3 regions of the Dorea sp. AF24-7LB genome follow, and region 2 is predicted to be linked to each of the others. Evidence: riboswitches for the same ligand, from Rfam matches in the RefSeq annotation. Region 2 holds a riboswitch; each other region holds the start of a gene.
What was found. Region 2 has a riboswitch for glycine ahead of DWY31_RS00095 (GrdX family protein). Riboswitches for the same ligand answer to the same signal wherever they lie in the genome.

Region 1 (4,632 bases), on a different contig from region 2:
AGTAACTTATCCCATCCTTTTCCCCATATCTTAAGCGGGATATGATGCTCCAGCGCCCAAACAACACTTTTTCTTTTAATTCCTCTGGAATTACCTACAAACACCCAGTCATATTTTTTTTCTTTCTCCACTCTTGCCGGGTGAAAGATCTCCATATCTGCACAGATTAACAACTGACGTACCGGAACCTGCACTTTCCTACAGATCTCTTCCAGATACTCTTCTTTTGCGGAACCAATGCAGACCAGGTCATAGGCATTATACTCTTCCACCGTAACTCTGTCCGGATGGCTTAAATTCCACATAATGTAAATGGTATCCGGATCCCTTCTGTCCGGATAATATGCTTCCGGTCCCCGCAATGCAACTACAACATCCGCTGCACCTTCGTTTTCCCATTCATCTCTGGATTCTATAACTGTATATACGCCTGCTCTGTTCAGATATTTTTTTAATGTACAGGCAAAAAAATAGTCAGACCAGTTCTTCTTCGATGCATTATTCGGGAATCCGGCTTTGATGACCCATATTTCTTTTCCGTTCGCCAGTTTTCTTCTATCTTCCATATCTGATTTACCGCTTTCTCCTCTGGATTCTTATTTTAGACACAGTATCTCCATTTTCTATATCTTATTAATTATAGAGAACATTTTCCGGACCGTCTAATTGATTTTTTTTATTATAGGCATTATCTATATGTTGTATTCTTCACATAACTGTTCACAATACTCTTCATCTTCCGTTACTCGCTTTGCGTCATCATACTGTTTCTTTTCTAATAGTAATTTTATCAATTCTACTTGTCTTCGTCCTTCCTCTCTTCCCTCTTCTCTTCCCTCTTCTCTTCCTTTCTCCCTAATCAGTCTTTCGCGTTCCTCTGCTTTCATAAAACTCGCCTCCATCTCATCGCTGGCTTTTATTTGTTGAATTTTATGATGCAAGTCCTTCAGCCGATGGTCACTGTTTTCACGCAATCCTGTATCATTGCTTTCTGTAATATAATGCAGAAAATCCACTAGCTCCGGCTCTACTTCTTCGGCATTTGTTCCGTTCGTGTTAAGGAATATTTTTCTGCAACAAAGTCCATACGGATTCCTCGTTTTCCCGGCAGATTATGTATTACTTTCTGTCCTTCTTTCCAGCGCAGGCTTTTTAATCTTTTTCCTGTTGCAAACTCAATAATTGTCTTACATGTTTCCAAATCTTCTGTTGCAACATCAAACAGGAAATCGTCCATCAAGTTAAGATCTTTCAATGTACGACCTTTCTTCCCACCCTGATTCTTCTGAAGCATTGCATCATTTTCCATATTTATTTTTTCGTTTTTAATCATATGTTTCCTCCTTAAGTATAACGGATTAGTGAAAAATCGTCTACATCTACACAGTCCGTCCTTTTCTATTAATATGCTAGAAAGTAAATTTAGTTTGGATTCTCCTGTTCGACTCGAACCTTTTGAATATGTTTTGATATTCTTTTGATAATGGTTTTTGATTTTTTTGAAATTAAGTACTCTTAGATTTTTATGAATCAACATATGTTGTAGATGTATTTTATCACAGCGGTGCGAAAAAAGCTACAGAAAAATCCGGTGCTTCTCCATAACGCACCGGACTTTTCTGTTTATAATTGAGTAAGGGATCTATTCCATTCATTTATGTAGTTTTTCAGCTCTTATTTATACAGCGGATATTTTTCACAGATTTTGTTAACTTCTGCACGGATCTCATCTGCTTTTGTATCGAAATCTGTAACTGTCATCTTGATCAGTTTTGCAATTGTCTTCATATCTTCTTCTTTCAGTCCACGAGTTGTAACTGCAGGTGTTCCGATACGAACTCCGCTTGTTACAAACGGGCTTGCAGGATCATTCGGTACTGCATTTTTATTAACAGTAATATATACTTCATCCAGACGATTCTGTAATTCTTTTCCTGTAATGTTCATATTCTGAAGATCAACTAAGATCAGATGGTTATCTGTTCCACCACTTACAAGGTTAAATCCTTCTGCTACCATAGCATCTGCAAGTGCTTTTGCATTCTTAACAACCTGCTGCTGATACTCTTTGAATTCTGGTTTCAGAGCCTCTCCGAAACATACAGCTTTTGCAGCGATGATGTGCTCAAGCGGTCCTCCCTGTGTTCCTGGGAAAATAGCTTTGTTAATTGCTTTTGCATGCTCTTCTTTGCAAAGGATCAGTCCACCTCTTGGTCCACGCAGTGTCTTATGTGTTGTTGTTGTTACAACATCTGCATACGGAACCGGGCTCTGGTGAAGTCCTGCTGCCACCAGTCCTGCAATGTGAGCCATATCAACCATCAGATATGCGCCAACTTCTTTTGCGATATCAGCGAAAACATCAAATTTGATCTCTCTTGGATAAGCAGATGCTCCTGCTACGATTAATTTGGGTTTGCATTCATGTGCAATCTTACGAATCTCGTCATAATCCAAAAATCCTTCATCATTTACATTGTAAGGTACAAAATTATATAAGAGTCCTGATAAGTTTACCGGTGAACCATGTGTCAGATGTCCGCCATGTGCCAGGTTCAGTCCCATAACTGTATCACCCGGTTTGATGAGTGCCTGATAAACTGCTGTATTAGCATTTGCTCCGCAATGTGGCTGTACATTTGCGTGCTCTGCACCAAATAACTTTTTCGCACGTTCGATTGCAATATTCTCCAGAATATCTACGTCTTCGCATCCACCATAGTAACGTTTTCCCGGATATCCTTCTGCATATTTGTTTGTTGGAACGGTTCCCATTGCGAGCATAACCGCAGGGCTTACGATATTCTCTGAAGCAATCAGTTCGAGATTTCTTCTCTGTCTTCCAAGTTCCAGCTCCAGTGCTTTTCCAACTTCGTCATCGTACTCTTTGATATAATTTGTTACATCTTCAATTCTGTTCATCTTATTGTCCTCCTTCGATACGCCTGTTTCCCCCAATAAAAAACAGGCAAAAAACCTTTGCTTCATTTACTAAAGATCTTTTGTCTGCCTCTGTCCTTTTACCTGAAAGATTGCTGATCGGTTTTCCCCCATATAACTACCAGTTTACTTCTTCGGTACAATTAAAAATATTGTTCTCCAGAGTGTCGTCCGAATCCATTCCTTTTACCTGAGAGTTTCTGCCTACCCCTTCGGCTCCGTTTCGGATAAAGCCTAGCCCCTGTTCTTTATCCATACGGTATCTCACGAATTCATCTGCCGACTTATCAACTGCTCTTAGTATACACAATGCTTTTGTTTTCGTCAATAATTACAAAATAAGTTATTTTTTTATCAATTTTTTGTGCATTTATTATATCTATCTATAGAGTTATCAATTTTATAGATAATCTATCTGAAAACTTCTTTGATACTGTCATAATGCAGGAAAATGCCTTCTCCGGCAAGATCTTCAATTTCTTTCTTTGTCGCGAAACGGTATCCCGCTGTTTCTTCTTCCTGTAAATGTATATCACTCTCGTCAATATTCAGAACAAAGCGATAAACATCTACAAAGTAATTATCTCCTTCTCCCGGGTTCTCTCTGTGATATGTGAAACAATATCCACCTTCCGCATTCCTTACATCCAGCCCTGTCTCTTCCTTCACTTCGCGTATAACAGCTTCTTCCGAAGTTTCTCCTGCCTGTGCTGCGCCTCCGGATACTTCCCACCATCCCGGTGCCCACGCTTTTGTCATTACACGTTTTGTGATAAGATACGTGTGATCTGGTCTTGCAACTACTCCAAGTACTGTCAGATGATATTCATCATCTTTCAAGCACCAGTCATTTCTCTTCATCGTGCGACCGGTTGGATTTTTGTCTTTGTCATAAATATCCCAAAGTTCCATTCTTCTGCCTCCTTCTTCTGTCTTGATATTACTGTCTGCAGTTTCTCTACCTCATTGCCCCTGTTTATTATACTATAACTGTGCCTGAATTTCCTCTAACATTTCCCGCACTGTTTTTCCATATACCGGATGGCGTTTGTACGGTGCAATTTCGGCCAATGGTTCCAACACAAAGCTTCTTTTGTGCATTTCAACATGTGGAATACAGAGATCATCTTCTTCCAGTACGATGTCATCATACAGCAGAATATCCAGATCCAGTGTTCTCGGTCCCCAGTGTATAATCCGCTCCCTGCCCGCTTCTTTCTCGATCCGGTTTAATTCTTTTAACAATTCTTCCGGATATAATAGCGTCCGCATTTTCAGACATGCATTTAAAAAATCCGGCTGATCTGTCACTCCGTAAGGCTCTGTTACAAGATAAGAAGAAACTTTTTCAACTGTACAAGTAGGAATCTGTCCTATTTTTTCGACTGCTTCATTCAGATAAGTTTCACTGTCACCAATATTAGAGCCAAGTGCGATATATGTTGTATGCCATTCGCGCGAAATCTTCACACTGACTGTTTTCAGCGGAAGTCCTACCGGTGCCCATGGCTTCTTGATCTCCAGATCGATCTTGCAAAGTCCCGATATGCTCTTAAGCATCTCTTCCGCAAGGGTTTCTGCCACCCGTTCTAGCAGTTGGTAGGTATGTTCTTTCATATATTTTGTGATAAATGCACTGACTTCACCGTAATGGATAGATGCCGTCAGATCATCTGTCTTCCCGGCTTTTCT
Region 2 (4,632 bases):
AAAAGGGGGATGTAACAATGAAAACATTAAACGATCTTGTTCTGACAATTCAGCACTATCTGTCTGATTATGTGTTGATCATCGCACTTCTCGGAGGTGGAATCTGGTTCACATTTAAGCTTGGTTTTATTCAAGTACGTGGATTTGGAGAAGGAATGCGCCGGACTTTTGGCGGCCTGTTCAGTAAAAAAGGCAATGCTGACAAAGATGGAATGTCATCATTCCAGGCACTGGCAACAGCAATTGCAGCTCAGGTAGGAACCGGTAATATCGCCGGAGCGGCGACCGCTCTTGCAATCGGAGGACCGGGAGCTATTTTTTGGATGTGGATCGCAGCATTCCTGGGAATGGCAACGATCTTTGGCGAGGCTGTACTTGCACAGAAGTATAAGCAGGTAGGAGTTGACGGAGAGATCACAGGAGGACCTGTATATTATATCCGTGCAGCATTTAAAGGAACGTTTGGAAAAGTACTTGCCGGAATTTTTGCAATATTGATCATCCTGGCGCTTGGATTTATGGGTAATGCAGTACAGTCCAATTCCATCGCAGCAGCCTTCCATACAGCATTTGGTGTGCCACAGGCAGCAGTTGGTGTTGTAGTTGCACTGATCGCGTTATTTGTATTCGTAGGTGGTATGCAGCGTATCGCAAAAGTAACAGAGACGCTCGTACCAATCATGGCAGCTTTCTATATTCTTGGTGCGCTGATTGTTATTATTTATAATTATAAGAATATTCCATATGCATTCCAGGCAATTGTCGTTGGAGCATTTAATCCGTCAGCAGTATCCGGTGGTGCTGTGGGTGCGACATTAAAACTTGCACTTACAAAAGGTGTTGCAAGAGGATTGTTCTCTAATGAGGCTGGTATGGGTTCTACCCCACATGCGCATGCAGTTGCAAAAGTAGATCATCCGGTCGAGCAGGGATTTGTTGCAATGATCGGTGTATTTATCGATACGTTTATCGTACTAAACCTGACAGCATTTGTAATTATTACAACGAAGTCTATTCCAAGTGGTAAGACAGGTGCAGAGTTAAGCCAGTATGCATTCTCTACATTGTATGGAAAAGGTGGAGATATCTTTATCGCGATTTGTATGTTCTTCTTCGCATTTTCAACAATTATTGGCTGGTATTTCTTTGGACAGGCAAATATTAAGTATCTGTTTGGACCAAAAGCTGTAAAAGTATATTCCGTATTAGTTGCTGTGTGCGTAGTGCTTGGATCACTTGCACAGGTAGATCTCGTATGGAATATGGCAGACTGCTTCAACTCCATGATGGTAATTCCGAACTTTATCGGTCTGATTGTTCTGAGCGGTACGATTAAGAAGTTGCATGATGATTACTATCAGAACTTTAAAAAGAATAAATAGATATTATCTATAAGTGGATGAAATGCAGGACAATCATAAATGTTGTTTTTTATAGACGTTTTAATAAATATTATAAAATCGACTAATAAATATAACAAAAATCAGGAATGGAAATTGTGCATACTCACTAAAATAATATTAATTAGTATAATGGGTTGCAAAAAAAGTTACAATAAGTTATTATAGATACAGGCAATAAATAATATAAAAAATGTCTATGAAAATTGTGTAATGATTTTCTATGAAAAGAATATTCGTGGGATGATGTTTTCCAAGAGAGAGTTGAACGGATCAGCCGCCGAAGAGGCAAGCCGGACATACATGGTGGGTATGCAAAAAGGTGAAACTTTCAGGCAAAAGGACTGGAAAATGTACCACATTCTGAATCTTGTGCTGTGTGATAAAGCTTATCGATGATTTCAATTTATCAGGGCAAAAGACAGGAAGGACGCCGTAGATATAATGGTATATCTGGACGTCCTTTTTTATTTGGAATACCGATGACTTTTATTGTATTTATCGATTGCCGAGGCAACAGGCCGGAAAGGAGGATACGGTTCAGGATGAACAGGGGGAAATATATAGTCTTGACCAATAATCCACTGGTCTTCGATAAGCTTGAGAAGACGCACGAAGTAATATATCTGGAAACTACTTATGAAGGACTTCTCCGGGAAGTCAGAGACAGAATACATGACGGACATTTACTTCTGACGCATCCGTTATCCGGAAGCGTGAAGCCAAATGAGACACCATACAAATCGGTTTTGATTTCAGCTGGAAAGGAGGAAGTGGACAGAAGGTCGCTTACGATTATAGAAAATGCAATCGATGCATGCCATAAATTCCAAGATAAGACTGGACGATATGGAGAAAGCGTACTGGAAGATTTTCAGTTGATTGACTGGACTCTGCTGGAAAGCGGCCTGGCATCAGCAGATGCCTGGTAAGTCATTGAGTGAGGTTGTCGAGCGTTGCAGCTTAAACAATATAATTTTTTTAAGGAGGGAACTTAAAGTGAGATTAGAAATGGGACACATTTACATCAAGGATATTCAGTTTGCATCTGAGTCAAAGATTGAAGACGGAATCCTTTATGTATCCGAAGAAGCCGTTAAGGCAGTAGCTCTTGAGGACGAAAAGATTAAGAGCGTATCATTTGACATTGCAAAACCGGGTGAGTCTGTAAGAATCACACCTGTTAAAGATGTTATCGAACCTAGAGTTAAAGTTGAAGGAAGAGGAGGAATCTTCCCGGGAGTTATCTCTAAAGTAGACACAGTTGGAGAAGGAAAGACTTACGCATTAAAAGGAATGGCTGTTGTTACAGCTGGTAAGATCGTGGGATTCCAGGAAGGTATCATTGATATGACAGGTCCTGGAGCAGATTACACACCATTCTCCAAGACATTAAACCTGGTTATGGTATGTGAGCCAATTGACAATATCAAACAGCATGAATACGAAAAAGCAGTTCGTTTCGCTGGATTCAGAGTTGCAACTTACATTGGTGAGTTAGCACGTGATCTGACACCGGATGAGACAAAAGTTTACGAGACATGTACAATTAAAGAAGGAATGGAAAAATATCCGGATCTGCCGAGAGTTGCATATGTACAGATGCTTCAGAGCCAGGGACTTCTTCATGACACATATGTATATGGTGTAGATGCTAAGAAAATCGTTCCTACAATTTTAAGCCCTACAGAGATCATGGACGGAGCAATTGTTTCCGGTAACTGTGTATCTGCATGTGATAAGAACCCTACATATGTTCATCTGAACAACCCGGTTGTACATGACTTATTTGAACAGCACGGAAAAACATTAAACTTTGTTTGCCAGATTATCACAAACGAGAACGTATATCTTGCTGATAAACAGCGTTCTTCTGACTGGACAGCAAAACTTTGCAAGATGTTAGACCTGGATGGAGTTATTGTATCTCAGGAAGGATTCGGTAACCCGGATACAGACCTTATCATGAATTGTAAGAAGATTGAAGCAGAAGGCGTTAAGACTGTAATCATCACAGACGAGTATGCCGGACGTGATGGAAAATCTCAGTCACTTGCTGATGCTGATCAGGCTGCTGATGCAGTAGTAACAGGCGGAAATGCAAACCAGGTAGTTATCCTGCCGAAACTTGACAAAGTAATTGGAACTCTTGACTATGTAACAAAGATTGCTGGTGCAAGTGAAGAGACACTGCGCGAGGACGGATCTCTTGAAGTTGAGCTTCAGGTTCTGACAGGCGCAACAAACGAAACTGGTTTCAATAAACTGAGTGCAAGATAAGGAATGGAGGATATAGAATAATGGCTAAATTAAAAGTTGTTCATTACATCAATCAGTTCTTTGCACAGATTGGTGGAGAAGAAAAAGCAGATTACCCGGTTGAACTGCGTGTTGGCGAAGTTGTTGGACCAGGTATGGCATTAACACAGAATTTTAAAGATGAAGCAGAGATCATTGCAACAATCGTATGTGGTGACTCTTATTTCAACGAGAATCTTGAAAAAGCAAAAGCAGAGATTCTTGAGATGGTTAAAGAACAGGCTCCGGACATCTTTATTGCAGGACCGGCTTTCAACGCTGGACGTTACGGAGTTGCCTGCGGTACTATCGCAGCAGCAGTTCAGGAAGAACTTGGTATTCCTTCCCTGACTGGTATGTATGTAGAGAACCCAGGTGCTGATATGTTTAAAAACCAGGTATACATGGTCTCTACAAAGAACAGTGCAGCAGGTATGAGAGACGCTGTTAAGAAGATGGCTCCTCTGGCTGTTAAACTTGGAAAAGGTGAGAAAATCGGTTCTTCTGCAGAAGAAGGATATATGCCGAACGGTATTCGTGTAAACTTCTTTGAAAAAGAAAGAGGATCTCAGAGAGCTGTTAAGATGCTCATTAAGAAACTGGCTGGAAAACCTTTCGAGACAGAGTTCCCAATGCCAGACTTCGACAGAGTTGATCCGAATCCGGCTGTAAAAGACCTTGCACATGCTAAGATCGCATTAGTTACTTCCGGTGGTATCGTTCCGAAGGGAAATCCGGATCACATCGAAAGTTCAAGTGCTTCCCACTATGGTGAGTATGATATTACAGGTGTTACGGATCTGACAGAAGACACATATGAGACAGCTCATGGTGGATACGATCCAGTATACGCAAATGAAGACGCTGACCGTGTACTTCCTGTTGACGTTCTTCGTGATATGGAAAAAGAAGGAATTATCGGTGAGTTACATCA
Region 3 (4,632 bases), 130 kb from region 2:
ACACATGCTACCTGTTTATCAATATGTTCTTTCAGATAATCAATATCTGTCACTCCGTCTTTTTCCGGAATTACTTCGATTTCTAATTCGTTACCGAAGCAATATGTTTTAATAACTTCTAACACACTTGGCATTACTGTTGCTGAAACAAATGCTTTCTTACGTTTTCTGTCAGCACACATTGCAACCGCCTCTGCTGCTGCCGTAGCTCCGTCATAAACAGATGCATTGGATACATCCATTCCTGTAAGATCTGCTATCATTGTCTGATACTCAAAAATGGATTGCAGAATTCCCTGACTGATTTCTGCCTGATACGGTGTATATGCAGTCTGTAAATTTTCTTTTGAAATGACATTGTTTACCATAGCCGGAATATAGTGTCTGTATGCGCCTGCACCACGGAAGATTGTCGGAAATACTTTATTTTTCTTTGCGATTCCTTTCATCTTTTTCAGAACTTCCATCTCTGACATTCCTTCCGGAATATCTAAGCCGCCCTGGATCTTAACCTGCTCCGGAATGTGGCGGAATAAATCATCGATGCTCTCATATCCGATTTCATTGAGCATCGCTTTTCGCTCATCTAATGTGTTTGGAACATAACTACCCATGTTCTTTATCCACCGCCTTTCTTTACATTCTTATGTATTAAGCCTCTTCGCTTTCTACAAATGCTTTGTATGCGTCAGCATCTAACAGTTCTTCTGTCTCTTTTACTTCACCAACTTTTACAAACCATGCATCATAAGGTGTTTCGTTGATAGATTCCGGAGCGTCTAACAGCTCTTCATTGATCTCTGTTACAACACCTGAAACCGGTGAGAATACATCAGATACTGCTTTTACAGACTCAACATCTGCGAATGCTTCTCCGACTGTTACTTCATCTCCAACTTCCGGAAGGTTTATAAATACAAGATCTCCTAATTCAGACTGTGCATAATCTGTTAATCCGATCACTCTTACGTCTCCATCCTCTTTTATCCACTCGTGTGATTTTGAATACTTTAATTCTGCTCTTAATTCCATTGTTTTAATCTCCTTTTCTTTTATGATATAATATGCCTCTGTTTGTGATACCCTCGGTTTCAGACCTTTTCCCTGGCATCCTTATATTTATTTTGCTCTCTTATAAAACGGAAGTGCTACAACTTCTACATCAACCATACGTCCTCTGACATCCACCTGTAATTTTGTTCCTACATCTGTATAGGCAGTTTCCAGTAATGCCATTCCGACAGCCTTGTCAATGAAAGGACCTTTTGTACCGGATGTTGTATGTCCGATCACTTTGCCGTCTGCATATACATCCTGATGTTCACGGATGATTCCTCTTCCAATAACTTCCAGACCTACTCTCTTTCTCGTTAGTTCTGCATGTTCTTCCAGAGCTTTCTTACCGATGAAGTCATCTTTTTTCATCTTCACTGCGAATCCAAGTCCTGTCTCCAGCGGTGAAACATCATCATCCATCTCGTGACCGTAAAGTGGCATTGCTGCTTCCATACGAAGTGTATCTCTTGCTCCAAGACCACACGGGATAAGTCCTTCTTCTTTTCCATTTTCAAGAAGTGTATCCCACATCTTCTCTGCATACTCGCTTGGCAGATATAATTCTACTCCATCCTCACCTGTGTATCCTGTCTTGGAAATGATACATGGGATTCCGGCTACTTCTGTGTCGAATACTGCATGGTAGTATTTCTGAGGAATGTTCTCTTCTGCTGTCAGCTTTCTTAAGATATCCATTGCTTTTGGTCCTTGCAGTGCAAGCTGTGCATACTGAGCAGATACGTCTGTAAATTTGACTTCTCCAAACTGATGATTTAACATCCACTGATAATCTTTATCTTTGTTTGCTGCATTGACAACAATAAAGTAATGATCATCGGAATGTTTGTAAACAATCAGATCGTCTACTGTTCCGCCATGTTCATTACACATCGGACTGTATCTTGCCTGTCCATCCACCATATTGTCAAAGTTATTCGTCAGTATCATCTGGATATTTGCAAGTGCATCCTTTCCTTCGCATAAAACTTCTCCCATATGAGATACATCAAATAGTCCTGCCTGAGTACGAACAGCCATATGTTCTTTGATTACACCTGCTTCATACTGTACCGGAAGAAGGTAACCTCCAAATGGTACGATCTTACCTCCTGCCTTCACATGTGCATCATAGAGTGGCGTTTTTAATTCCATGATAAAAATCCTCCTTTTTTCTCATCATGAACTGCTCTGTCAGCGGGTCTTGTCCCGTTAAAAGTTTGTCGGAGCAAAAAAATAAGAGACATGTCCTATTTCAGGACTTCCTGCCTCCCTGTCTGCTTTCTTTCAGAGCTTCGTCCGAACCCAATTCTTCTGCCTGAGAGTTTCGAATTACTTCTTGCCCCTTCGGCGCTATTGCTTATTGCTAATAATCTCTCTTAGGTTCATCACCCGATCACTTTTCTTTTATTTTGACAGGCTTATTGTAACAGTCCTTAAATTATCTGTCAATAATTGTTTATTTTTTAACTTTTCTGTTATTTATAGGCAATTGCAACAGTCATTATAGTTATTATCTATAAAAAAGAAAGATACATTTTCACTTTTTTGTAGAAAATGTATCTTTCTTTATTTTCATTGTATTTTATTGTACTATTATCTGCGTATTTTCATACTTCTAAAGTGCACTTATGCAAGCTGTTCAGCCAGTACTTCTTTCGCTTTTGTGAGTGCATCATTCATGCCTTCCGGCTTCTTGCCCCCAGCTTGGGCCATATTCGGGCGGCCACCACCACCACCGCCAACGCATGATGCACAAGCCTTGATCAGATTACCTGCATGTGCGCCTTTATCAATTGCTCCTTTGGTAGCCATAGCCATCAGGCTGACTTTACCATCTGTAGCCGATACAAGCACAACAACACCTTCGCCAAGCTTGTCTTTTAACTGGTCACCAAGATCACGGAGTCCGTTCATATCCACGCCTTCTACCTTTGCGGCGAGCAATTTCACACCGACAACTTCTGTCACCTGATTCATCACATCACCTATAGCATCTTTGGCAAGCTTGCCCTTCAGGCTCTCCACTTCGCTCTTCAATGCCTTATTCTCAGCCTGCAGATGACTGATCTTCTCTTCCATATTATCCGGAGTTGTCTTCAACATCTTCGCAGCTTCGTGAAGCTTCTGCTCCTGTTCCTCGTAATAATCCATCAGTCCTTTGGAAGTCAGTGCTTCAATACGGCGCACACCGGCTGCGACACCGGACTCGGAAAGGATCTTAAATGACATGATATCACCGGTATTTGCCACATGTGTACCACCACAGAACTCAATAGAGAAATCTCCCATGCTGACAACACGTACAATATCTCCGTATTTTTCACCAAATAGAGCCGCTGCTCCTGTCTTTTTTGCTTCCTCGATCGGCATGTTGCGCACAACAACCGGAAGATGATTACGAATTTCTCTGTTGACGATTGCCTCTACTTCTTTAAGCTGTTCTTCTGTCATAGCAGAAAAATGCGTAAAGTCAAAACGAAGTCTGTTCGCATTGTTCAGAGATCCAGCCTGTTCTACATGTGTTCCAAGCACCATGCGGAGTGCTTTCTGTAACAGATGTGTTGCACTGTGGTTATTTGCAGCAAGTGCACGGTTCTCACGATCAACTTCCAGTGTCACTTTATCACCGATTTTGATCATGCCTTTTGTCACATGACCGACATGTCCGAATTTGCCACCGAGAAGTTTTACAACATCTTCTACTACAAATTCACCGTCTGCACTGCGGATCACACCTTTATCAGCTTCCTGTCCACCGCTTGTTGCATAGAGCGGAGTCTTCGCTACAATGACCGTTCCCTTTTCTCCGTCAGAGAGTGCATCTACAATCTCTTCTTCACTTGTAAGTGCTGTAACTTCTGACTCTGCTTCCATATTGTCATATCCGACAAATTCTGTTGTCAGTTCCGGATCAAGCGCATCATAAACGCTTGCGTCTGTACCACTGTAACTGTGTGTTCCAAAAGTTCCTTCGGACTTCGCGCGCTGTTCTTTCTGTGCTTTTTCAAAGCCTTCTTTATCATATGTCAGTCCCTTTTCCTCCAGGATCTCACTTGTCAGATCCACCGGGAATCCATAAGTATCATAAAGCTTGAATGCATTCTCTCCGGAAAGTACGGTTGTACCTTCTGCTTTCATATCTGCTTCCATGTCAGCAAGAATAGACAGTCCCTGATCGATCGTCTTGTTAAACTGCGCTTCTTCTTTTGCAATGACATTGAAAATAAAGTCTTTTTTCTCTTCCAGTTCCGGATATCCATCCTTGGAACCATCGATAACAGTCTGTGCCAGTTCTACGAGGAATGCTCTCTCAATGCCAAGCAGTCGTCCATGACGGCAGGCACGACGCAACAGACGCCGCAGCACATAACCTCTTCCACTGTTAGACGGCATAATTCCGTCGGAGATCATAAACGTGACAGAACGGATATGATCCGTGATAACACGGAGAGAAACATCTGTCTCATCGCTTGTTCCATAAGATACACCTGTAATGCGGCATACATGGTCGCGCAGTGCTTTCATTGTATCGATATCAAACATAGAATCTACATCCTGCACAATACATGCAAGACG

Region 1: another riboswitch for glycine. It lies ahead of glyA (serine hydroxymethyltransferase); the one in region 2 lies ahead of DWY31_RS00095 (GrdX family protein).
Region 3: another riboswitch for glycine. It lies ahead of gcvT (glycine cleavage system aminomethyltransferase GcvT); the one in region 2 lies ahead of DWY31_RS00095 (GrdX family protein).

What each region holds. Positions count from the first base shown of each region.
Region 1 covers NZ_QUFR01000005.1:113,783-118,414, reverse strand. The annotation lists gene DWY31_RS07095 (glycosyltransferase family protein) at 1-566, opposite strand, end outside; gene DWY31_RS14160 (hypothetical protein) at 693-887, opposite strand; gene DWY31_RS14155 (hypothetical protein) at 1,028-1,333, opposite strand; gene glyA (serine hydroxymethyltransferase) at 1,675-2,922, opposite strand; glycine riboswitch at 3,003-3,113, opposite strand; gene DWY31_RS07080 (NUDIX hydrolase) at 3,352-3,852, opposite strand; gene folK (2-amino-4-hydroxy-6-hydroxymethyldihydropteridine diphosphokinase) at 3,925-4,632, opposite strand, start outside.
Region 2 covers NZ_QUFR01000001.1:16,687-21,318, forward strand. The annotation lists gene DWY31_RS00090 (alanine/glycine:cation symporter family protein) at 18-1,382, shown strand; glycine riboswitch at 1,645-1,757, shown strand; gene DWY31_RS00095 (GrdX family protein) at 1,946-2,332, shown strand; gene DWY31_RS00100 (glycine/sarcosine/betaine reductase component B subunit) at 2,400-3,680, shown strand; gene grdB (glycine reductase complex selenoprotein B) at 3,701-4,632, shown strand, end outside.
Region 3 covers NZ_QUFR01000001.1:150,972-155,603, reverse strand. The annotation lists gene gcvPA (aminomethyl-transferring glycine dehydrogenase subunit GcvPA) at 1-614, opposite strand, end outside; gene gcvH (glycine cleavage system protein GcvH) at 652-1,032, opposite strand; gene gcvT (glycine cleavage system aminomethyltransferase GcvT) at 1,120-2,208, opposite strand; glycine riboswitch at 2,350-2,445, opposite strand; gene alaS (alanine--tRNA ligase) at 2,683-4,632, opposite strand, start outside.